DNA from 3 places in the Pseudarthrobacter niigatensis genome. Region 2 is predicted to be linked to each of the others. Evidence: riboswitches for the same ligand, from Rfam matches in the RefSeq annotation. Region 2 holds a riboswitch; each other region holds the start of a gene.
What was found. A riboswitch is a leader RNA that binds a small molecule or an ion and turns the genes downstream of it on or off. The one in region 2 is predicted to bind thiamine pyrophosphate.
Positions count from the first base shown of each region.

Region 1: another riboswitch for thiamine pyrophosphate. It lies ahead of J2T23_RS05700 (ECF transporter S component); the one in region 2 lies ahead of thiC (phosphomethylpyrimidine synthase ThiC).
Region 3: another riboswitch for thiamine pyrophosphate. It lies ahead of thiO (glycine oxidase ThiO); the one in region 2 lies ahead of thiC (phosphomethylpyrimidine synthase ThiC).

Region 1 covers NZ_JAUSTB010000003.1:95,441-102,711, reverse strand. The annotation lists gene J2T23_RS05705 (ABC transporter ATP-binding protein) at 1-1,494, opposite strand, end outside; gene J2T23_RS05700 (ECF transporter S component) at 1,494-2,117, opposite strand; TPP riboswitch at 2,185-2,325, opposite strand; gene J2T23_RS05695 (DUF4235 domain-containing protein) at 2,486-2,749, shown strand; gene mnhG (monovalent cation/H(+) antiporter subunit G) at 2,765-3,169, opposite strand; gene J2T23_RS05685 (MrpF/PhaF family protein) at 3,159-3,437, opposite strand; gene J2T23_RS05680 (Na+/H+ antiporter subunit E) at 3,434-3,979, opposite strand; gene J2T23_RS05675 (Na+/H+ antiporter subunit D) at 3,976-5,583, opposite strand; gene J2T23_RS05670 (Na(+)/H(+) antiporter subunit C) at 5,580-6,182, opposite strand; gene J2T23_RS05665 (Na+/H+ antiporter subunit A) at 6,179-7,271, opposite strand, start outside.
Region 2 covers NZ_JAUSTB010000002.1:463,248-470,518, reverse strand. The annotation lists gene rimM (ribosome maturation factor RimM) at 1-312, opposite strand, end outside; gene J2T23_RS05200 (RNA-binding protein) at 427-669, opposite strand; gene rpsP (30S ribosomal protein S16) at 671-1,093, opposite strand; gene J2T23_RS05190 (hypothetical protein) at 1,312-1,758, opposite strand; gene J2T23_RS05185 (VOC family protein) at 1,901-2,776, opposite strand; gene J2T23_RS05180 (amidohydrolase family protein) at 2,879-3,961, opposite strand; TPP riboswitch at 4,039-4,146, shown strand; gene thiC (phosphomethylpyrimidine synthase ThiC) at 4,142-5,968, shown strand; gene J2T23_RS05170 (alpha/beta fold hydrolase) at 5,965-6,699, opposite strand; gene ffh (signal recognition particle protein) at 6,803-7,271, opposite strand, start outside.
Region 3 covers NZ_JAUSTB010000002.1:110,026-117,296, forward strand. The annotation lists gene J2T23_RS03645 (DEAD/DEAH box helicase) at 1-132, opposite strand, end outside; gene J2T23_RS03650 (RNB domain-containing ribonuclease) at 423-1,901, opposite strand; gene thiE (thiamine phosphate synthase) at 1,941-2,681, opposite strand; TPP riboswitch at 2,709-2,828, shown strand; gene thiO (glycine oxidase ThiO) at 2,820-4,115, shown strand; gene thiS (sulfur carrier protein ThiS) at 4,112-4,348, shown strand; gene J2T23_RS03670 (thiazole synthase) at 4,353-5,168, shown strand; gene J2T23_RS03675 (hypothetical protein) at 5,244-5,546, opposite strand; gene J2T23_RS03680 (DUF3107 domain-containing protein) at 5,587-5,811, opposite strand; gene J2T23_RS03685 (TetR/AcrR family transcriptional regulator) at 5,872-6,537, opposite strand; gene moeB (molybdopterin-synthase adenylyltransferase MoeB) at 6,623-7,271, shown strand, end outside.

The DNA of each region.
Region 1 (7,271 bases), on a different contig from region 2:
GGCCGAGGTGAACTCCGCGTCATGGGTCACGGAAACCACCGCCGTACCCGCATCCAGAAGCTCGGACAGGAATGATGCGAGTTCGGCCCAGGTATTGGCATCCTGCCCGAACGTGGGCTCGTCCAGGATCAGCACCTGGGGGCTGGCGGCAAGGACGGTGGCCACGGAGAGGCGCCGCTTTTCCCCGCCGGAGAGCGTGTAGGGGTTGGCGTCCACCAGCTGGGTGAGCCGCAGGCGCTCCAGCAGTTCGTCCACCCTGTCCGCGCCGTGCCCCAGGTGCCGCGGGCCGAACTGCAGTTCGTCCAGTACCTTCCCGGTGACGAACTGGTGTTCCGGCTCCTGGAACACCGTGCCCACCCGCGAGATCAGCTGCTGGGCCTTCCACTTGTAGGGGTCGATGCCGGCGCCGCGGCTGAGGTCCAGCGTGGCTGAAACCTTCCCCGCCACGGGCTCCAGCAGACCGGCCAGGGTCAGGGCGAAGGTTGACTTGCCGGCACCGTTGGGACCGGTGATGGCCAGGGCCTGCCCGGCGCGGACCTGTGCAGCCACGTCCTCCTGGACCGGCACCGGCGGAATCTTCCGAAAGCCCTGCCGGCGGGCGCGTCCGCGGGACACGGCAAGCTGCTCAGCGGCCAACAACAGGTTCCCCGTTCCCGCGGCCGGGACGGCGGCGCGGGGACGGGTCGCGGGCACATACCCGGGCACCCACACGCCGGCAGCGGCCAGCATGGTCCTCGCCTCACTGAGCACACGGTCCGGCGGGCCGTCCAGGAGCACGGCGGGATCCGAGGCCGAGCCCGGCTGCAGGACAATGATCCGGTCCACCAGGTCCTTCCAGACGGAAACCCGGTGCTCCACCACCACAAGGGTGGCCCCGGTCTTGTCCAGGCAGCGGGCCACGGCGTCGCGGACCTCCAGGACGCCGTCCGGGTCGAGGTTGGCGGTGGGTTCGTCCAGCAGGATCAGGCCGGGGCGCATCGCCAGGATGCCCGCCAGCGCCAAGCGCTGCTTTTGCCCGCCGGACAGGGCCGACGTCGGGTGGTCCAGCGGGAGGTGGGAGAGTCCGACGTCGGCAAGCGCCGCGTGCACCCGGGGCCAGATCGCGGCGCGGGGCACCGCGAGGTTTTCGGCGCCGAAGGCGACGTCGTCCCCCACCCGGGAGAGGACCACCTGCGTTTCGGGGTCCTGCTGCATCAGGCCGGCGCGGCCGCGCTGGGCGCGGGGCGCGGCTCCGTCCACCCGGAGCGAACCGGACTCGTCGGCGTCGCCTGATTCGCCGTCGTCGTCGATGTCTCCCAGGACGCCGGCCAGCGCGTGCAGCAGCGTGGACTTCCCTGCGCCGGAGGGGCCGAGCAGGAGCACCCGCTCCCCGGGGGCGATGTCCAGGTCAAGGCCGTGGACGGCGGGTTTGGCCCGGCCGGCATGCCGCCAGCCCCAGCCACGGGCGGTGACGGCGGCGGGGCGGACCGCGCCGGAGTCCTGGGTGGGTGCCATCAGGAGAAGACGGGCTCCGTTGCGGCCTTGCGGGACGCGAAGGAGCTCAGCACCCCGGTGCGTGCCAGGCCGCGGGTGGCAACCCAGGCCAGGGCACCCGCAAGGATGGCCCCGGAAATGGTGGTGAGGACAATGTAGGCCAGCTTGTCGGCGCCGGAGTAGGCGATGTTCCAGCCCCACGGTGCAAACGAATCGTTCAGGCCGCAGAAGAATCCGGCCGCGGCGCCTGCCAGCAGGGACACGGGCAGGTTGAACTTGCGGTAGACGAAGATTGCGAAGATGATTTCCGCGCCCAGGCCCTGGATGAAACCGGAGAACAGGACCGAGGCGCCGTACTGGGAACCCATCAGCAGTTCGCCGGTGGCGGCGACGGTTTCGCAGAACAGGGCCGCCCCGGGCTTGCGGATGATCAGCATTCCCAGCACGCCGGGAATCATCCAGCCCCCGGCGAGCAGGCCGGTCAGGGGTGGGTAGGCTGCGTTCATGGGGGCGGACAGGGCGGCGGCACCCTGGTCCCATGCCCAGAAAATAACGCCGCCTGCGATGGCCACCAGCGCGGCGACGACGATGTCCACGACGCGCCAGGACTTGCTGGTGGTCTTCTTGATTGCTGCAGTACTCATGTGGTCCTCCTGGGAAACAGGAGGGGAAAGTGGACCCGGCCGGCGGCCTGTGGCCGTGGAACCGCGACACTTTGAGAACTCGACTCCCTTGCGCCGGTACTAACCGGATCAGGTTCGAGGGTCTGCGGCTGTCCGCACTCTCAGCGCCCACCTGCGGTGCCCGGCTAATGCCAGGTTGTCCGACGGCGGCGCTCCCCTGTCGTTTTTAGTGTTGCTTTTGGTGTGGGTAACGCTTGTTGTTGTGCCCGGTTGGGCGTGGTCAAGTTTACACCTGGCCGGGCTGGATTGCGGGCTGCCGGCGCCAATCACCCGGATATGACCGGCTAGGCTGGGAGCAGTCCGTTTTCCGCCCGCAAGGAGTACCTGGAATGAACCTTCTCATCAAACTGCTCGGGACGGGCGTGAGCCTCGGCGCAGGCCTCGCCGGTACCAAACTGGTCAATGCCATCTGGGAAAAGACCACCGGACAGAAGCCGCCCACCGGCAAACACGAGGACGTACCCACCAGCCTGCGTTCGGCGCTGACCTTTGCGCTGATCTCGGCGTCGGTCAGTGCCATCATCCAGGTCCTGGCCAACCGCGGCACCCAGCGCGCCATCACCCGCTTCGCGAAGACCCAGGACATCGTCTAGCGTCGTGCCCCAGCGTTACCGGCCGTCGTCGGGGCTGTCCTTCCGGGCAGTCTCGGCGGCGGCTTTTTGCACCACGGCTTCCAGTTCATCGGTGGTGAGCAGTTCCCGGTGCAGGTGCTTGGTGCGGTAGCCGGCACGGCCCACCATGTGGGCGGACACGGGCACCGTGAGGAGTTGGAAGATCCACGCCACCACCAGGACCGGCCACACCCACCACGTCCGCAGCTGCAGCCCGATGGCCGCCAGCAGCAGGAAGAGCCCCAGCACCTGCGGCTTCGTGGCGGCGTGCATGCGGCTCAGGAGGTCCGGGAACCGCAGCAGGCCTATCGCGGCGCCCAGGGACATGAGGGCACCCACCACCATGAACACGGCGGAGGCGAGGTCGATCCAGGCGTCGGGCCGGAAGAAGTCAGGATTCATTGGGCTTGACCCTCCTGTCTGCCACGAACCGGGCTACGGTCACGGAACCGATGAACCCGATGACGGAGATGGCCACCACCAGCATCAGGTTGTTCAGGTGCCGGTTCACCGCCATATCGATGCATAGCGCCCCGGCAAGGATTGCGAGCAGCACGTCGGCAGCCAGCACCCGGTCCAGCAGCGACGGGCCACGGGCGATCCGGATGATGGCACCGGCGGCCGCCAGCGAGAAAATGACGGCTGTGACAGCCAGGACAACGGGCATCATGCGCCGGCCTCCATACGGACCTCTTCCAGTTCATCCGCGGTGCCCATGATGCGGATCAGGCCCGCTTCAATGGAGCGGACCTCGTTCCGCAGGCCTTCCACGTCCTTCTTGGAGGTGATGTTGAGTGCGTGCAGGTACAGCGTGGACGTGGAACGGTCCACGTCCACCACCAGGGAACCCGGGATCAGGGAAATCACGTGTCCCGTGGCAGTGACGATCAGGTCCTGGTGGCTGCGCAGTTTCACCGCGACCACGGCATTGGTCACCTTGGGGCCGCGGACAGCTGCCAGATACAGGACCTGCGCGCTGGCCACCACCACCTTGCCCACGAACGCCAGCGCAAACGGCACGGCGTGGAGAATATTGAACCGGCCGCTGAGCTCCACCGGCGGGAGGTAGAAGAGCCGGGCCACGCCCACGGCCAGCAGGGTCCCGAAGAGGAGGTTGCCGGGGCTGAAATCCTGCCACAGGGCGCCCCACACAATCACCAGCCAGACCAGGAGCGGCAGTTCCTGGCGCAGTGAAATGCGTTTACGGCTCATCGTCCTCCTCCCGCCGCGGTGGCGCCGGGAACGGCGATGCCCTCGCCCAGCACCGCCTGGATGTACGGCGTCCGGTCAAGCATGTCCCGGGCTGCCCGGTCCGAAAGTGCGAACAATGGTCCGGCGAAGACGGTCAGGGCAACACCGAGCACCACCAGGGCGGCCGTGGAGCCCACCATGGTGCGCGGCAGGAGGGTCACCGTGTTGTTCACCTTGGCTCCCGGCCCGGAGACCCTCGCAGCGGGAGTGGCAAGGAGCACGGGGTCGGGGTGCTCGGCGTCCTCCGGCTTCCGCCAGAACGCACGGTTCCACACCCGGGCGATGGCCAGAAGCGTCAGGAGGCTGGTCACCACGCCGCCGATCACCAGCGCGTAGGCCAGCGGCGTGCCCAGCTCCACGCCGGCTTGCAGCAGGCCAACCTTGCCCAGGAATCCGGAGAACGGCGGGATGCCGGCCAGGTTCATCCCGGGGATGAAGAACAGCAGCGCCAGCATGGGTGAGAGCTTGGCGAGTCCGCCCAGCCGGTCCACGGACGAGCTGCCGCCGCGCCGTTCGATGAGGCCGGTGACCAGGAAGAGGCTGGTCTGGATGGTGATGTGGTGCGCCACGTAGAAGACCGCCGCCGCCAGCCCAACAGCCGAGGACATGGCCAGCCCGAACACCATGTAGCCGATGTGGCTGACCAGGGTGAACGAGAGGAGGCGCTTGATGTCGCTTTGGGCCAGGGCACCGAGGATGCCCACAAGCATGGTCAGCAGCGCCACCACCATCAGCGGCGTGTTCAACGTATCGCCGGGGAACAGCAGTGTCTCGGTGCGGACCATCGCGTAGACACCCACCTTGGTCAGCAGGCCCGCGAACACGGCCGTGACCGGTGCCGGAGCGGTCGGGTAGGAGTCGGGAAGCCAGAAGGACAAGGGGAAGACGGCGGCCTTGATGCCGAAGGCCACCAGGAGCATCACGTGCAGCAGGGTTTTGGTGCCCTGGTCCAGTTCGCCCAGCTTGATGGCAAGGTCCGCCATGTTCACGGTCCCGGTGGCCCCGTAGACCATGGCGATGGCAATCAGGAACAGCACCGAGGACACGACGGACACCACCACATAGGTGACGCCGGCGCGGATCCGCGGCCCGGTGCCGCCCAGGGTCATCAGCACGTAGCTTGCAGTCAGCAGGATCTCGAAGCCGACATAGAGGTTGAAGAGGTCCCCGGACAGGAACGCGTTGGACACCCCGGCCACCAGGATCAGGTAGGTGGGGTGGAAGATGGACACCGGCGCGTCGCGGTCGCCGTCGGCCATGCCCTGGCCTGTGGCGTATACGAGCACCGCAAGGCTGACGGCTGAGGAGACCACCAGCATCAGGGAGGAGAACTGGTCCACCACCATGACGATGCCAAACGGCGGGATCCAGCCACCGATGGTCACCGCGGCCGTGCCGCCGTTCCAAGCCGACGCCAGCAGGAGGCACTCAAGTGCCAGCGTCAGTGACAGCAGGCCAATGCTCACCGCCCTCTGGGCCCGGGAGTGCCGGATCAGCAGGAAGGTCAGGGCGGCGCCCAGGATGGGAAGTACGACGGCGAGCGGGGCAAAGCTTGCGATGTTCACTTTCCGCCTCCTTCCGGGCTGTGGTCAACATTGAGGGAGCCTGGCTTTTCCTCCGCGGCAGCATGTTCGGCGGGCATTTCCCGGCCGCCTGCCACCAGCGTGGCCACCCGGTCCGCGTCCCGGTCCGTGTCCCGGCCGGAAGCACCGCGGTCCGAAACATCCTTGCCGTCGGAACCGAGCATGGTGAGCGGGAACTCTGAAGTTTCCGCGGGGACTTCGGCGTCATCCTCGGCATCAAAGCTGGGGGTCACTGCCACCCGGAGGTCCTCGGCGTCGTCCTGGATGTCGTCCTGGCGGGCCAGCACCCAGGTGCGGTAGATGATGCCCAGCATGAAGGCGGTGACCGCGAAGGAAATCACGATCGAGGTCAGGATCAGTGCCTGCGGCAGCGGATCGTTGTAGTCCCGGGCGGGCGTGTCCTTGCTGAAGAGCGGCGCCAGTCCCGCGTATCCCCCGGTGGCCAGGATCAGCAGGTTGGTGGCGTTGGCCAGCAGCATCAGCCCCAGCAGCACCCTCGTGAGGCTGCGTTCCAGGATCAGGTAGATGCCGCAGGCGTACAGGGCTCCCATGACAATCAGCAGGGTCAGGTTGACGCTCATGCGTGTCCCCTTGCGGTGGTCTCGGCAGGAATCCCGTCCGGTTCCTGTTCCAGCTCCCCGGTGCCCTGCCCGTCCCCGGCAACGCCAGGCTCCTGGCCAGCTTCCTGGGACCGTTCCGGCTCCTGTGCACCGGGCCCGGACTGTTCCTCCAAGTGCTCATCGATCTCGGCTCCCAGGCTGCGCAGCACGTCAAGCACCAGGCCCACCACCACGACGTATACGCCGATATCGAAGATGGTGGAGGTGACGAACTTGATGTCCCCGAACACGGGCAGCCAGACCTGGATGATGGCGGACTGGAACACCTGCCCGCCCAGCAGCAGCGGCGCCATGCCCGAGGCGGCTGCGAGTGCCAGACCGATGCCCAGGAGCGCCCCCGGGCTCAAGGGCGCAGCCTCCCGAAGCTCGAAGCGGCCGCCTGCCAGGTAGCGGATGGTCAGGGCCAGGCCGGCGGTAAGGCCACCGGCGAATCCGCCGCCGGGCAGGTTGTGCCCCGCCAGCAGCAGGTAGAGCGAGAAGATGATCATGGAGTGGAAGATCAGCCGCGTGACCACCTCGAAGATGATGGAGCGGCGTTCCGGGGCCAGGGTCCGGCCGGCCACAATCCAGGCGTCCCGGGTGGAGGCCGCAAACCTCCGGCTGATGGCCAGGGCTGCAGCGTCGCGGGAGCCGGGGTCCACCCCGGGATGCCTGCCCACCGTGCCCGCCGCAACGCTCGCGGATGCCTGGAGCCGGTCGCCGCGGCCGCGCACGAAGATCAGGCTTGCCACGCCGGTGGCGGCCAGTGCCAGGACGCTGATCTCGCCGAACGTGTCCCAGGCGCGGATGTCCACCAGGGTCACGTTGACCACGTTCAGGCCGCCACCACCTTCGTAGGCGAGCTGCGGGAACTGCAGTGACACCGGGATGGCCGTCCTGGCACCCATGGCGAAAATGGCCGCGAATACCATGGTGACGCCGAAGCCGGCACCGATGATGACGCGAAGTACGCGGTATTTTCCGCCGGTGCGGTCGCGCAGTTCGGGAGGCAGCCTGCGCATGGCCAGGACGAAGGCCACCAGGATGATGGTTTCCACCAGCATCTGGGTC
Region 2 (7,271 bases):
TTCCAGGCCGACCAGTTCGTGCTCATACCAGCCTTCGTCGTCGTCCTCGTCCAGCTCTTCGGTTTCGATGAAGAGCTTGGCGCCGCGGAGCGTCTCGGCTTGGTTACGGTCCGCCACTTCTTCAAAACCGAGCAGCAGGATGTCCTTGTTCCAGCGCGCGCTGCTCACAGTCAGCGGGCCGGACGCTGAAGGCTCCACCACGAACTCCGTTCCGGGGACAAACCTGTCTTCCGGGGCGTCCGTAAGCACCTGGACGGTGACCTCCCCGCGAATGCCGTGCGGCTTGCCAATCCGTGCCACCTGAAGCTGCATCTGTTCCTCTGTTCCGGGTTGTGGTGGTGCTGGTGAAGCTTTGTGCTGGGAAAGAACTCCGGCCCCTCCACCTGGTGGTGAAGGGGCCGGAGCAAACTGGATATTGCCGAGCGCTCAGCGGCGGCGGTCGGTGTCGACGACGTCGACCCTTACCGGTTCGCCGCCGGCCAGTGCTGCCACCACGGTGCGCAGTGCGCGTGCCGTGCGGCCCTGGCGGCCGATCACCCGTCCGAGGTCGTCCTGGTGAACGCGCACCTCGAGGGTGTCCCCGCGGCGGTTGCTCTTTGAACTGACCTTGACGTCGTCCGGGGAATCAACGATCCCGCGGACCAGGTGCTCCAGCGCTTCTGCCAGCAATCTACTCAGCCTCGGTGGTCTCAGCTTCGGCGTCGGCCGGGGCCTCGGCAGCGTCAGACTTGGAGGCCTTCTTGGTGATGGCTTCCGGGATGATGACCGAGCCCTTCTCCGGAGCAACGAAAGCTTCCTTCGCGACCTTGGTCTTGAGGGTGCCTTCCTGGCCCGGCAGGCCCTTGAACTTCTGCCAGTCACCGGTGATCTTCAGGATCGCGGCAACCTGCTCGGACGGCTGGGCGCCGACGGACAGCCAGTACTGGGCACGCTCGGAGTTAACCTCGATGAACGAGGGCTCTTCGGTGGGGTGGTACTTGCCGATCTCCTCGATGGCGCGGCCATCACGCTTGGTGCGTGAGTCCGCAACGACGATGCGGTAGTACGGGGCGCGCATCTTGCCGAAGCGCTTAAGGCGAATCTTTACGGCCACTTTTGTGGTCACTCCTGTTTCAGAAAAAGGGGTGAACCCGGCTTTCTGCACCCGTGGGGCGGGCCGTACTTGCGGGCTCGAAGGACAGGATCCGGACGCGGAGAGAGGGGCCACGCAGATCGAGTACCTGTTTATTGTGCCAGATGAACGCCGTTATTTCGACTTGGCGCAGCCGCCGGTGACTTAGCGGGAGGGTTTCCCGGGCGCGGCCGGGAGGGTCAGGCGGACCAGACGTAGAGTCCAGTCCGCTCCGAATCATTGATTCCGGCGGCGAGCGCCGCGAGCTGCTGCACATACGTCCGCGCCTGGGCGGCCCCGAACGGCATGTCCTCCTGGGCGGCCCACTGTTCGGCGACGTCGTCCAGGACGTTGCCCTCGCCTTCGGTTTCGTAAGTGAGAAGGTCCGCCAGGGCGCGGACCATGGCCGGCGGAACGGCGAGGAGGGAGTCGCTGGCGACGTCCACCATCGTCAGCTCGTAGTCGGCTCCGCCGGCATGGACGGCCGTCCCGGCAAGATCGCCAAGCTGCTCCAGTTCAAAATCGCTGATTCCCTCAATCCGGACCGCAGCAGTGTCCCCCGCGGAGGCGCTGCGGCCTTCATCAAGGAGGCCGGCATGTTTCAGCGCGGCGTCATGGGTGGCGACAAAGATCTCGGTGAAGCCCATGGCTCGTGTCCTTCTTCCGTTGGCGGAACTGCGCGCCGGACACTTCCTGCCGCCCGGCCGTACGGAATCAGCCTAGTAGCTGCGGGGCCGCCCTCGCACGCCGGACCAGCCTCCCGCGGAGTGGCGCAGGAGGCCGCAGCGGTCAGCGGACGGCGACGCGGATACGGTTGCGCCACGGATCCTCGAACCGAAGCTCCCAGCCGGTGTGGTGGGCCGGCACCCCGGCAACCTTGAGGCGGTCGGTCAGCGCTCCGACGTCGTCCCCGGACGGAACCTCGATGAGCACCTCGCCAAGCCCAAGGGTGTCCTTGCGCGGACCGGCGCCGCGGCTGTTCCAGACGTTCATGGCCATGTGGTGGTGGTAGCGGCCTGCGGAAACGAACAGTGCCTGCCCGTGCCAGCCTGCGGTCTTTTCGAACCCCAGGGTGCCCACGTAGAAATCCCGGGCGGTCTGCACATCGCCAACCTGGAGGTGGACGTGTCCCACGCCGGCGGCCGTTTGCCGCTGTCCCTCCAGGGACTCTTCGGTGAGGTACTGCTCGAGGTAGCGCTGCGGCGGGAGCGCCAGGCTGTCCATGACTACGTCCGTCCCGTTCCAGGACCAGTTGCTGCGGGGACGGTCCCAGTACAGTTCGATGCCGTTGCCCTCGGGGTCGGTGAAGTAGAAGGCTTCGCTGACCAGGTGGTCGGCACTGCCGGTGAAGGCCCGCGGCTCGTACTGCGCGGCAGTGGCGACGGTGGCGGCGAGGGAAGCCTGGTCCTCGAAGAGGAGCGCGGTGTGGAACAGGCCCGCCTCTCCCCTGCCGGGAAGGTGCAGTCCGGGAGCCGGCGCAAGGTGGACCAACGGCCGGCCCAGGCGGCCAAGGTAGAGCCCGCCGTCCTGTTCGGCGACCACCTCAAGGCCCAGTGCGCACTGGTAGTAGTCGGTCATGACCTTCATGTCGCCCACCTTGAGCATCACGGTGCCCATGGCGAGGTCGGCAGGAAGAAGATCCTGGCTGCTGGCTGATGCGGTCATTGAAGGCTCCTAGCATTGGCGGCCGTCCCATTGGCGGCCTCTCACACGTTAAAATTACTTGAAGCTTCAATTTATTCCAAGTCCTCCGTGAGCCGTATTTTGTCAGCGAATAATCCGCCCGCCCAGCACCACGTGCTCCAGGGCCGTAATGGTCTCCGGTGCCGCCCGCGGGTCTTCCCGGCATACAACGACGTCGGCGCGGGCACCCTCCTCCATCCCGTCCGCTCCCAGCCACGCACGGGCTGCCCAGCAGGCGGCGTCCAGGGCCGCCTCCATGGGCAGGCCGGCGCCGTGCAGGGCGAGGATTTCGTCCGTGATCCTGCCGTGCCGTATCACGCTGCCGGCATCGGTACCGGCAAAGATGCGTACACCCGCGGCATGGGCTTGCGCCACCCGCTCCATCCTGCCTTCCCAGAGGGCGCGCATGTGGGCGGCATAACGCGGGAACTTGGGCTCCGCCTGCGCAGCAATGTCGGGGAAGGTGGCGATATTGATGAGCGTGGGCACGATCGGTACGCCCTGCTCCACGAACCGGGGCACGTGGCGGGGAAGGAGCCCGGTAGCGTGCTCGACGCAGTCGATGCCCGCGTCCAGCACCTGGTCCAGGGTATCTTCGGCGAAGCAGTGCGCTGTTACCCGGGCACCTTCGTCGTGTGCCGCCTGGACGGCATCGCGTACGACGGCGGCAGGAAAGGACGGCGACAGGTCGCCGGCGCTCCGGTCAATCCAGTCCCCCACGAGCTTGACCCAGCCGTCGCCGTCGCGCGCCTGCTTCCGGACGGCCTCCACGAGGCCCTCGGGTTCCACTTCCTCGGCGAAGCCCCGCAGGTAGCGGCGCGTCCGGGCAATATGGCGCCCGGCCCGGATCAGCACCGGGAAGTCCACTCCGCCCTGCATCCAGCGGGTATCTGCCGGCGAGCCCGCGTCCCGGACCAGCAGGGTTCCCGCGCTAAGGTCCGCCTCCGCCTGGTCCCTGGCCGCCGCGGGCTCGACCGGACCAGTGGCCCCAAGCCCAATGTGGCAGTGGGCGTCCACGAAGCCCGGCAGCACCCAGCCATCCAAAACCCGGTCCGGAGCAGCCGCCGGCCGGCTGAACGTAAGCCTGCCGTCCACGGACCAGAGCCCGTGCCGCACCGTGTCCGGTGCAGTCAGGACGGGGCCGCGGAAGTGGATGATGCCTGCCATGGGGCTCCTTTCGATGCCCGGCCAGGCTAGCACCGCAATTATGACAAGGCCGCTCCAGGCGCCTGTGGTAGCTTCGTTCCTGACCACACGGGTGCCCTTGCAGGGGCTGAGATCGGGCTGACGCAGCCTGCGACCGTTGAACCTGTCCGGGTAATGCCGGCGAAGGAAGTGAGTATTCCCTTGAGTACGCAAAACACCCAATTGAACCCTGCCCTCCAGCCGTCTGACAGGGTGCCCGGTGGCGCGTCAATGCCGCCGGAAACCCAGTCGTTGAAGTCGCATTCCCTCGCCTACCTCGCGGATGAGGCGTCCGGGATCCGGGTACCGGTGACGGAAATTGCCCTTGAGCCGTCCCCCAACGGCCAGCCGAACGCACCGTTCCGGACGTACCGGACGGCGGGGCCGGGAAGCGACCCCGTCCGCGGCCTGGAGCCTTTCCGCGCGGAGTGGATCGTGGCGCGCGGAGACACCGAGGCCTACAGCGGCAGGGAACGCAACCTGCTGGACGACGGCCGCTCGGCCGTCCGCCGCGGAGCCGCCTCCGCGGAGTGGAAGGGCGCGCAGCCCGTGCCCCGCCGCGCCGTCGACGGCCGGACGGTGACGCAGATGCACTATGCCCGGCAGGGCGTCATCACGCAGGAAATGCGGTTCGTGGCGCTGCGCGAGAACTGCGATGTGGAACTGGTGCGCAGCGAAGTGGCTGCCGGCCGCGCCATCATTCCCAACAACATCAACCATCCGGAATCCGAGCCCATGATCATCGGCAAGGCCTTCCTGGTGAAGATCAACGCGAACATCGGCAACTCGGCCGTGACGAGTTCGATCGCCGAGGAAGTGGACAAGCTGCAGTGGGCAACCCAGTGGGGCGCGGACACCGTCATGGACTTGTCCACCGGCGATGACATCCACACCACGCGGGAGTGGATCATCCGCAACTCCCCGGTGCCCATTGGAACCGTCCCCATCTACCAGGCCTTGGAAAAGGTCAACGGCGAGGCCAACGCCCTGACCTGGGAAATCTTCCGGGACACCGTGATCGAACAGTGCGAACAGGGTGTGGACTACATGACCATCCACGCGGGCGTGCTGCTCCGCTATGTCCCGCTCACCGCCAACCGCGTCACCGGTATTGTCTCGCGGGGCGGCTCCATCATGGCGGGCTGGTGCCTGGCCCACCACCAGGAGAACTTCCTGTACACGCACTTCGACGAGCTGTGCGGAATCTTCGCCAAATACGACGTCGCCTTCTCGCTGGGCGACGGCCTCCGCCCCGGTTCGACGGCGGACGCCAACGACGCCGCGCAGTTCGCTGAGCTGGACACCCTCGCCGAACTGACGCAGCGGGCCTGGGAGTACGACGTGCAGGTGATGGTGGAGGGGCCGGGCCATGTTCCCTTCCACCTGGTCCGCGAGAACGTGGAGCGGCAGCAGGAGCTGTGCAAGGGTGCGCCCTTCTATACCCTGGGGCCCCTGGTGACGGATGTGGCGCCCGGGTATGACCACATCACCTCGGCCATTGGCGCCACCGAGATCGCCCGGTACGGCACAGCCATGCTCTGCTACGTCACGCCGAAGGAACACCTGGGCCTGCCCAACAAGGACGACGTGAAAACGGGCGTGATCACGTACAAGATCGCAGCGCACGCCGCGGACCTGGCCAAGGGCCACCCCGGGGCGCATGAGCGCGATGACGCGCTGTCCAAGGCGAGATTCGAATTCCGCTGGCGGGACCAGTTCGCGCTGTCCCTGGACCCCGTGACCGCGGAGTCGTTCCACGATGAGACGCTACCGGCCGAACCGGCCAAGACGGCGCACTTTTGCTCCATGTGCGGTCCGAAGTTCTGCTCCATGCGGATCAGCCAGGACATCCGGGACGAATATGGCTCAGCGGACGCGCAGGCGGCGCTGGCGTACCTGGCCTCCGGCATGCGGGGGAAGAGCGAGGAGTTCCTGGCAGCCGGCGGCAAGGTCTACCTGCCGGAGCTGCGGGTCCCCGCTGACGGCTAGGACGCCCGGGCTGGCTGGCTCCTGCCGACCCCGCTGATGAACTGGCGGATGGCCCGGTCCCCGTCCCGGGAGTCCTGGGGCCGGTGCCCGCCCGCGGCAACGCGGTGCAGGGCGCCGGTCTCCCGGAGGTAGCCGGCAATTTCCTCGTAGAGCGGCTCCCAGCCACCAGTCAGGACCAAGGTGGGGACGCCGGGAACAATATGCAACGGCGCTTCCCAGGAAGGCTCCTGGAGCCGCAGCCGCCGCGCGGACCGCTTCTCCTCGGTGGTGGCAGGCTGCTGCAGGTCGGTGGCGTAGATCCGGCGGACAAACTCGCGCTGGAAGTCGTCATCGCTGAGCTGGCGGCGGACGTCGAACAGTGGCTGCATCAGGCGGATGTGGGCGGCCGTGGCCGGCAGTTCCGCCGTCAGGGACAGGCAGGCGGGCTCCACCAGGGTCAGGGAAAAGACGAGGTCCGGGCGTTCGACGGCGGCCATCATGGCGGCGATTGCCCCCTGGGCGTGCGCAACGACGTGTCCGCCGGCAGCGCCACGGCCGTCGTCGCCCAGGGACCGCAGGATGATCGCGGTATCTTCCGTGAACGACGATTCCACCGGCTCCGCGGCGGCATCGTAGCCGTGCCGGCGGAGGAACAGGGCGTCATAGGACAGCGCCATGCCGTGCTGGCGCGGCCATGCGGCGGCACCGAAACTTCCGGCGCCGTGCACGAAAACTACCCTCTGCTTGAACATGTCCCAACCCTATTCCACGCTGCCGACATCCCCACGAAAAAGCGCCAGGTGTCGTCTTGAGCGGTCAAAACGGCACCTGGCGCTTCCTGATGCTGGGAAACTCCTACTTGCCCAGGAACTTGTCGAAGCCCTTGGGGAGGTTCAGCGAGGACGGGTCGAAGTCGCCGCCCTGCTGGCCGAACGCGGCGCCGGTGGGGAGCGCCTTGGCGGCGTTGGCACGGCGGGCTTCCGCGTCCTTGCGCTCCTGTGCGGCCTTGGCGGGGTTGCCGGATTTTGCCTTCTTCTTGGGTGCGTTCTTTGCGTTCTTCCGCGCGCCGCCCCCGGCTCCGGGAAGGCCGGGCATCCCTGGCATCCCCGGCATGCCGCCCTGGGCCATCTTCTTCATCATCTTTTGGGCCTGGGCGAAGCGCTCCAGCAGGCCGTTGACCTCCGACACATGTACGCCGGAACCACGGGCAATACGGGCCCTACGCGAGCCGTTGATGATCTTGGGCGCAAGCCGCTCGTGCGGGGTCATGGACCGGACGATCGCTTCGACGCGGTCGATTTCCCGCTCGTCGAACTGCTCCAGC
Region 3 (7,271 bases), 350 kb from region 2:
GACGTTGTAGTCGGCGAAGGACTTCTCCGCGATCTCGTGCGGCTTTTCGTCCGAGACGATGGTTTCTTCCGGCTCGATGGTTTCCGTGCCGGACTCATCGCTCAGAAGCTGGTGGGTATGCAATTCACTCACAGGGGAGTTTCCTTATTCATTTAGGCAATGGCGCTGCCTGCTCAACGGGCCGGCCAGGCCTGGCCGTTCCGGAGCACGCTCAGGCGCGCAAGCGATTCCAGTGGAAGCCGATCGCGGGCTATCTAATGCTGGCACTGGTGACCAACGGGTACTTCTCAAGATCGCGTAGGGGCGGGCTTGTTGGTTTCAAATCAAGGAAATCAACGACCGGGCATCCAGTTCTACCCCTCCAGTCTAGCCGTAAGGGCACAAAAACACGGTTTCGGACCGCCTGGGGGGCCGCCTGCCGTTCAGGAAACGAGCTCGAAGTGGATCTGCCGGGTGGTGATATCGGAGGAAACCAGCCGTACCCGGACCTTGGTGCCGGACTCCAGCTCCCCGGCGCACCGAGCGGTCACCGCCGGTTCGGCAATCTGGATAACCCCCGAACTGCCGTTCCCATTTCCATTCTTGCCATTCCCGTTGCCGTTCCCGTTCTGCGGCTTGGATCCGGAGATGACGATCGCATCGAATTCCTGCCCGATGTGGTTCAGCAGCAGTGCCGCTTCCACGGTATCCAGGGCCAGGCGCTCCATCCTTGACGCCAGCTGGTCCGATCCCGCCATGATGCCCGGAAGCAGGGGCAGGGCTTCGCGCGCCCAGCCGGGAACATCGCCGCCGTTGCTCAGGGCCTCGCAGATGACCAGCACGAACCGGTCCACCAGGCGGCGCAGCGGCGCCGTGGTGTGGGCGTAGGCGGCGCCGATGGCGGACTGGATACCGTCTTCGGGGACCGTCCCGTCAAAGGCGGTGTAGGACGCGCCGCGGAACAGCATCCCGGCCGAATGCATGATGGCCAGCTGGCGCGGGTCGGTGGGATCGAGCGACCGCAGGTATTCGCCGTAGCTGACCTGCCCGTCCCACGGCCTGCCCAGCACTTCGGTCTGCAGCCGGAAGTGCCGCAGCGACCGCTCGTCAGGTGCGGGCATGGTGCGCAGGATGCCCACCTTGCCCTCAAGCATGAGCTGCGCGGCTGCCATTCCGGTCATCAACGAAATCTGCGCGTTCCAGTCCTCGACGGGAAGCTGCGGGACGGCGTCAATCCGGTAGCCGCCGTCCGGCAGCTGGACGATTTCCTGCTCGGGCATGTTCAGGCTGGCGCCCTCCCGTGCCCGTTCCAGCGCCACGCGTTTCAGCCCCACCTCGCGGAGCAGCCGGAGGACGGGTGGGGCGGTCCCGGCGTCGAGGTCGGCCTGGGCACCTTTGTAGCTGAGCTTGTCGCGGCTGCGGACCCGCGCCCGCCGGACGCCGACGGTAATCACGGACGCTTCGCCGTCGAGCGTGAAGTCCCAGACGAAAGCCGAGCACTCCTGGCCGGGCAGCAGGCTGCCGGCCCCCTCGCTGATCACCTCCGGATGCAGCGGGATCCGGCCGTCCGGAGCGTAGAACGTCTGTCCGCGGCGCCGGGTCTCGGCGTCCAGCGGCCCGCCCGGTGCAACGAATGCGGGGACGTCGGCGATGGCATACAGGACGCGGTAGCCGGTGCCGTCCGGTTCGATGAAGACTGCCTGGTCCAGGTCCGTGGAGGACGCCGGATCGATAGTCACGAACTCGACGGCGGTCAGGTCGTAGGACGGCAGCTTCAGCGCCGCGACGGCGGCCCGGGCGTCTTCCACCGCGTCGGCAGGGTACGGCCCGGGCAGCTCAAGTTCGGTCCGCAGCAGGCCCAGCGCCTCTTCCAAGGCGTTCCTGTGGTCACGGACGTTAGGGGCCAACCGATGATGCGACACAAAATTCAGCGTAGCGCCAAGTCCCGGGATTAAGCAGTCTCAGCCGTCCAGCGCGCCGAGGAGCGAGGCAGCGGCTGCCGCGGGGTCGGCGGCCTCGGTGATGGCGCGGACCACCACGATCCGGCGTGCACCGGCCGCCACCACCTCGCGGACGTTTCCGTGGTCGATGCCGCCGATAGCAAACCACGGCACCGGATCCCCGGCCTGCCCGGAGGCATCGGCGGCGTACTTCACCAGTTCAGGCCCGACGGCGGCCCTGCCGGGTTTGGTGGGTGTGGCCCATACCGGCCCAACGCAGAAGTAGTCCAGCCCGGACGGGCCGCCGGTTGCAGCGAGGGCGGCGTCGACCTGGCCCGTGGTGTGGCTGGAGAGGCCGATGGCGGCGTTGCCGTTGACCAGCGTGCGCGCCGCAGCCAGCGGAAGGTCCTTTTGGCCGATGTGGAACACCGGTGCCCCGGACAGCACGGCAATATCGGCGCGGTCATTGACGGCCCACAGCCGGCCATGGCGTACCGCGGTCTCCTTCAACGCCGCCAGGAGGTCCAGTTCCTCGGCGGCCTCGATGGTCTTGTCCCGCAGCTGGATGATGTCCACGCCGCCGGCAAACGCGGCGTCCACAAACTCCGCGAAGTCGCCGTGCGCAGTGCGTGCATCGGTGCACAGGTACAGGCGGGCCGCCTTCAGGGCGTCGTTGTGGCCGGCGTTGGCAACTTCGGCTATGCCGGCCGGGGCTGCTGGAGCGTGGGGGCCTGCGGGCAGGGAGGAAGCGGACACATTCATGCCTGCAAGCCTAGTTCCTCTAAACTGGCCTGGTACTGCGGGAGCCCGCGGCAGCTGTCACAAAGCGCCGGGCTGAGAGGGCGTCAGAGCCGACCGCTTGACCTGATCCGGATAATGCCGGCGTAGGGAAGGAACCTTATGAGCACTCCCGTTGACCATCGTGCCGGGCCGTCCAGTGCCCCCCGTTCCACGGTCCGCGCGGACGTCGCCGTCATCGGCGGCGGAGTGGTGGGCCATGGCATCGCCTGGGAGGCGCAGCGCTCCGGCCGCTCCGTGGCCCTGATCGATGACGCGCCCGGAAGCGGTGCCAGCTGGGCCGCCGCAGGAATGCTGGCCCCCGTCAGCGAACTGCACTACCAGGAGGAGGACCTCCTGGAACTGATGCTTGACGCTTCCTCCCGCTGGCCCGGTTTCGCCGCAGGCATCGCAGGAGCCACCTCCGGTTCCGGATACCTGACGACGCCGACTCTCGCCGTGGGTGCCGACGCCGCGGACCGCCGCGCGCTGATGGACCTCCGCGCCGTACAGCAGGCCAACGGACTTGCCGTGGAACCACTCACCGTGCGGGACGCCCGCAAACGCGAGCCACTCCTCAGCCCCGCGATAGCCTGCGCCCTTGACACGCCTGCGGACCACCAGGTTGATCCCCGCCGCCTGCTGGCTGCCCTGCGGCAGGCCCTCGCCGGTGCCGTCCGCGGGAAGCCTGGCCTGGCTGTTGCAGGGGCGGTGGAAGGGTACGCCGTGCCGGACCGGGCCGGCGGCCTGCTGTGGGAGGGCGGAAGGGTCGTCGGCGCCAGCCTGGCTGGCGGCGGCACCGTCCTGGCAACGGAAACGATCGTGGCCAACGGGCTGCAGGCAGGGGACCTGGGCGGCCTGCCCGACGGCCTCGACCTGCCCCTGCGCCCCGTACACGGAGACATCCTCCGCCTCGCCGTTCCGCAGCACCTCCAGCCCCTTGTGACGTCCACGGTGCGCGGGCTGGTGCACGGTGTCCCCGTCTACATCGTTCCCCGGCAGGACGGGACCGTGGTCATCGGAGCCACCCAGCGCGAGGACGCGCTGTCCGATGCCGTCAGCGCCGGGGGCGTCTATCAGCTGCTGCGCGATGCCCAGGCGCTGGTGCCCGCCGTCGCCGAACTGGAGCTGCTGGAGTGCACCGCAAGGGCCCGGCCCGGAACCCCCGACAACGCGCCGCTGCTGGGCCGCGTGCCGGCGGCCCCCGGATCTGCAGGCGACAAGGCCGGGCACGTCCCCGGACTCATCATCGCCACCGGGTTCTTCCGGCACGGGGTGCTGCTCACTCCCGCTGCCGCAGCCATCTGCGCCGGGTTGCTGGACGGGCATGCCGACCCGCGCTGGGCGCCCTTCAGTCCGGAGCGGTTCTCGCGTCCGGCCGCCGCCCGCACAAACCACCACACCAAGGAGACAGTGTGAACATCACCCTGAACGGAAACACCCACACGGTGGCGGACGGCACCTCCATCACCACGCTCGTCAGCCAGGTCACCGGACGCCCGCTGGCACCGAACGGCCAGGCGACCGACGGCGGGAAGCTGGGGGTCGCCGTCGCCCATAATGCCCAGGTGGTGCCGCGGAGCCAATGGTTCGCCACGGCGCTCGCCGAGGGCGACGACATTGAACTTGTCACAGCAGTACAGGGAGGCTGACACCATGACCGAAACAGGCACCATCAACCCGGCCGGGAATCCCGGGGCCGCCGACGGCCTGGTGATTGACGGCGTCGCCCTTGGATCCCGGCTGATCATGGGCACCGGCGGGGCACCCAGCCTGGACGGCCTGGGCGCTGCACTCCTGGCATCCGGCACCGCCCTGACCACCGTGGCCATGCGCCGGTACTCCACTGCGGAGACCGGCTCGTTGTTCCAGCTGTTAGTGGACCACGGGATCCGGGTGCTGCCCAACACCGCAGGCTGCTTCACGGCCAGGGATGCCGTCCTTACGGCGGAGCTTGCGCGGGAGGCCCTGGAGACCGACTGGGTGAAGCTGGAAGTCATTGCCGATGAGCAGACCCTGCTGCCCGATGCTGTCGAACTGGTGGAAGCCACGGAGCAGCTGGTTAACCGGGGGTTCAAGGTCTTCGCCTACACCAACGATGACCCCGTACTGGCGTTGCGGCTGGAGAACCTTGGCGCCACCGCCGTCATGCCGCTCGGAGCCCCGATTGGGACAGGCCTGGGAATCCTGAACCCGCACAATATCGAGCTCATCGTGTCCCGTGCCTCGGTGCCGGTGGTGCTGGACGCCGGCATTGGCACGGCATCGGACGCGGCGCTGGCCATGGAGCTGGGCTGCGACGCCGTGCTGCTGGCCACGGCGGTGACACGGGCGCAGAACCCTGCACTCATGGGCGAGGCGTTCAAGCATGCAGTGCTCGCCGGCAGGATGGCCCGGGCAGCCGGGCGCATCCCGCGACGGGAGCATGCCTTGGCCTCGTCGGCGATGGAAGGCAGGGCGGAGTTCCTCTGAAACCCGGAACATACGCGTGTGGCCACCACCCTGCACGGGTGGTGGCCACACGCGTATGTCCTCACTTGCGGGCGGTCAGCGCCGCAGGATGACGGTGAGGCGTTCCGTATCGCGGCGGGCGCGCGTGCGGCCCAGGTAGACGACAGCGGCGATGGCAGCGGCGACGCCCAGGACCATCGGCAGGACCCAGGGAAGCCACGTGGTTCCCGGCAGGTAGCCGAAGCCCGCGGTCATCAGGATGATCCAGGCCAGCGCCGCAACACCCACGGCAACACCGGCAGGCAAGGCCGCGCCGTATTTGGAGTGCCGCTTGTCATTGGCCCAGACAACGAAGCCCGCAGCGACGGTTGCCAGCACCACGATGGTCAGCGAAAGCATGGATCTCCTTGAAGAACGAAGGGCCTGCAGCAGGCCCGGACTAGAACTGCCCGAAACCTACGCGCCGGACCTCCTCGGCACCGATTTCCACGTAAGCCAGTGCGTTGCCTGGAACAATGATCAGGCGTCCTTTGTCATCCTTCAGGCGCAGTTCGCTGCCCCCATTGATGGCTTCGCCAACCACCTTGGCCACGGTCTCCGCATCCTGGGTTGATTCCAGCACGATTTCGCGGCCAACGTTCTGAACGCCGATCTTAATCTCCAAGGGGGCCTCCCAGCCTGTGAAAGTTCTCGTGTTTCTACGAGGTGTTGTCTTATTTGTAGTCTAGGACTCTTTGGGGAAGCGAGAGATTCCGCGCCAAGCTAAACGGTAGATGAGGTCGCTGGCCACATCGAGGTCCAGGTTGCCGTCCGTTTCCAGCCAGTACCGGGCGCTGACCTGCGCCATTCCGGCCAGGCCCCGGCCCAGCAGCTGGGCTTCCAGATGGGGGAGCTTGGTGTCCTCGGCAATGACCCTGGCAATGGCGTCGGCGAAGGTCCGGTTGAAGGTTTCCAGCCTGGAGCTGACATCGGTGTCGTTGATCAGGTCTGATTCGAACACCAAGCGGTGGGCCTGGTCGTCATTGGCGATGAAGTGGAAGTAGGCGCGCATGACGGCCTGGACGCGTTCATCATTGTCCGTGGTGGAGTTCAGGGCGCCCAACATCAGTTCGGTGAGCGAGGCCAGGTGGCTTTCCAACAGCGCGAGGTAGAGCTCGCGCTTCGACGGAAAGTGCTGGTACAGCACCGGTTTGCTCACGTGGGCGGTTTCTGCGATCTCATCCATCGCGGCGCCGTGGTAGCCGTTGGCTACGAACACCTCCTGGGCCGCAGCAAGGAGTTGTGCGCGGCGCTCATCCCGGGGCAGCCGGGCGGACCGCTGGCCTGCGGGGCGGGAGGGAGCTTGCGGTTCGGCGGCGGTCGGGCGGCCCGCCCGTGCTTCAGGGACCACAGTTGTCCTTCTTTCCATTGCAGTTACCCTTCACTTTACTGCGGGGTAATATGACCCGGCGGTATCCCGGGGCATACATTGAAGTATGGCTTCGTCTTTCACCGCAAATGTTGCGTCACCCTCCCTGGATCCGCTGGTGGAACCGGCCGCCGACCTCACGGCCGCCGAGGTCGAAAGATACTCCCGGCACCTGATCATTCCCGAGATCGGCGCCCTCGGGCAGCGGCGGCTCAAGAACGCCAAGGTGCTGGTGATCGGCGCCGGCGGATTGGGAGCACCCGCGCTGCTCTACCTCGCCGCGGCCGGGGTGGGAACCATCGGCATCATCGACGACGACGTCGTGGACCTGAGCAACCTGCAGCGCCAGGTGATCCACGGCGTCAGCGATGTGGGCCGTCCCAAGATCGAATCCGCGCGCGACGCCATTGCCGGGCTGAACCCGCTGGTGGACGTCCGGCTGCACAACGTGCGCCTGGACTCGTCCAACGCCCTGGAACTGTTTAGCGGCTACGACCTCATTCTCGACGGTGCCGACAACTTCGCCACCCGCTACCTGGTGAACGACGCCGCCGCCATCCTTGGCAAGCCCTATGTGTGGGGCTCCATCTTCCGCTTTGACGGCCAGGTCAGCGTGTTCTGGGAGAAGCATGGACCCACGTACCGGGACCTGTACCCCGAGGCCCCGCCTGCCGGTTCCGTCCCGTCCTGTGGCGAGGGCGGGGTCTTTGGCATGC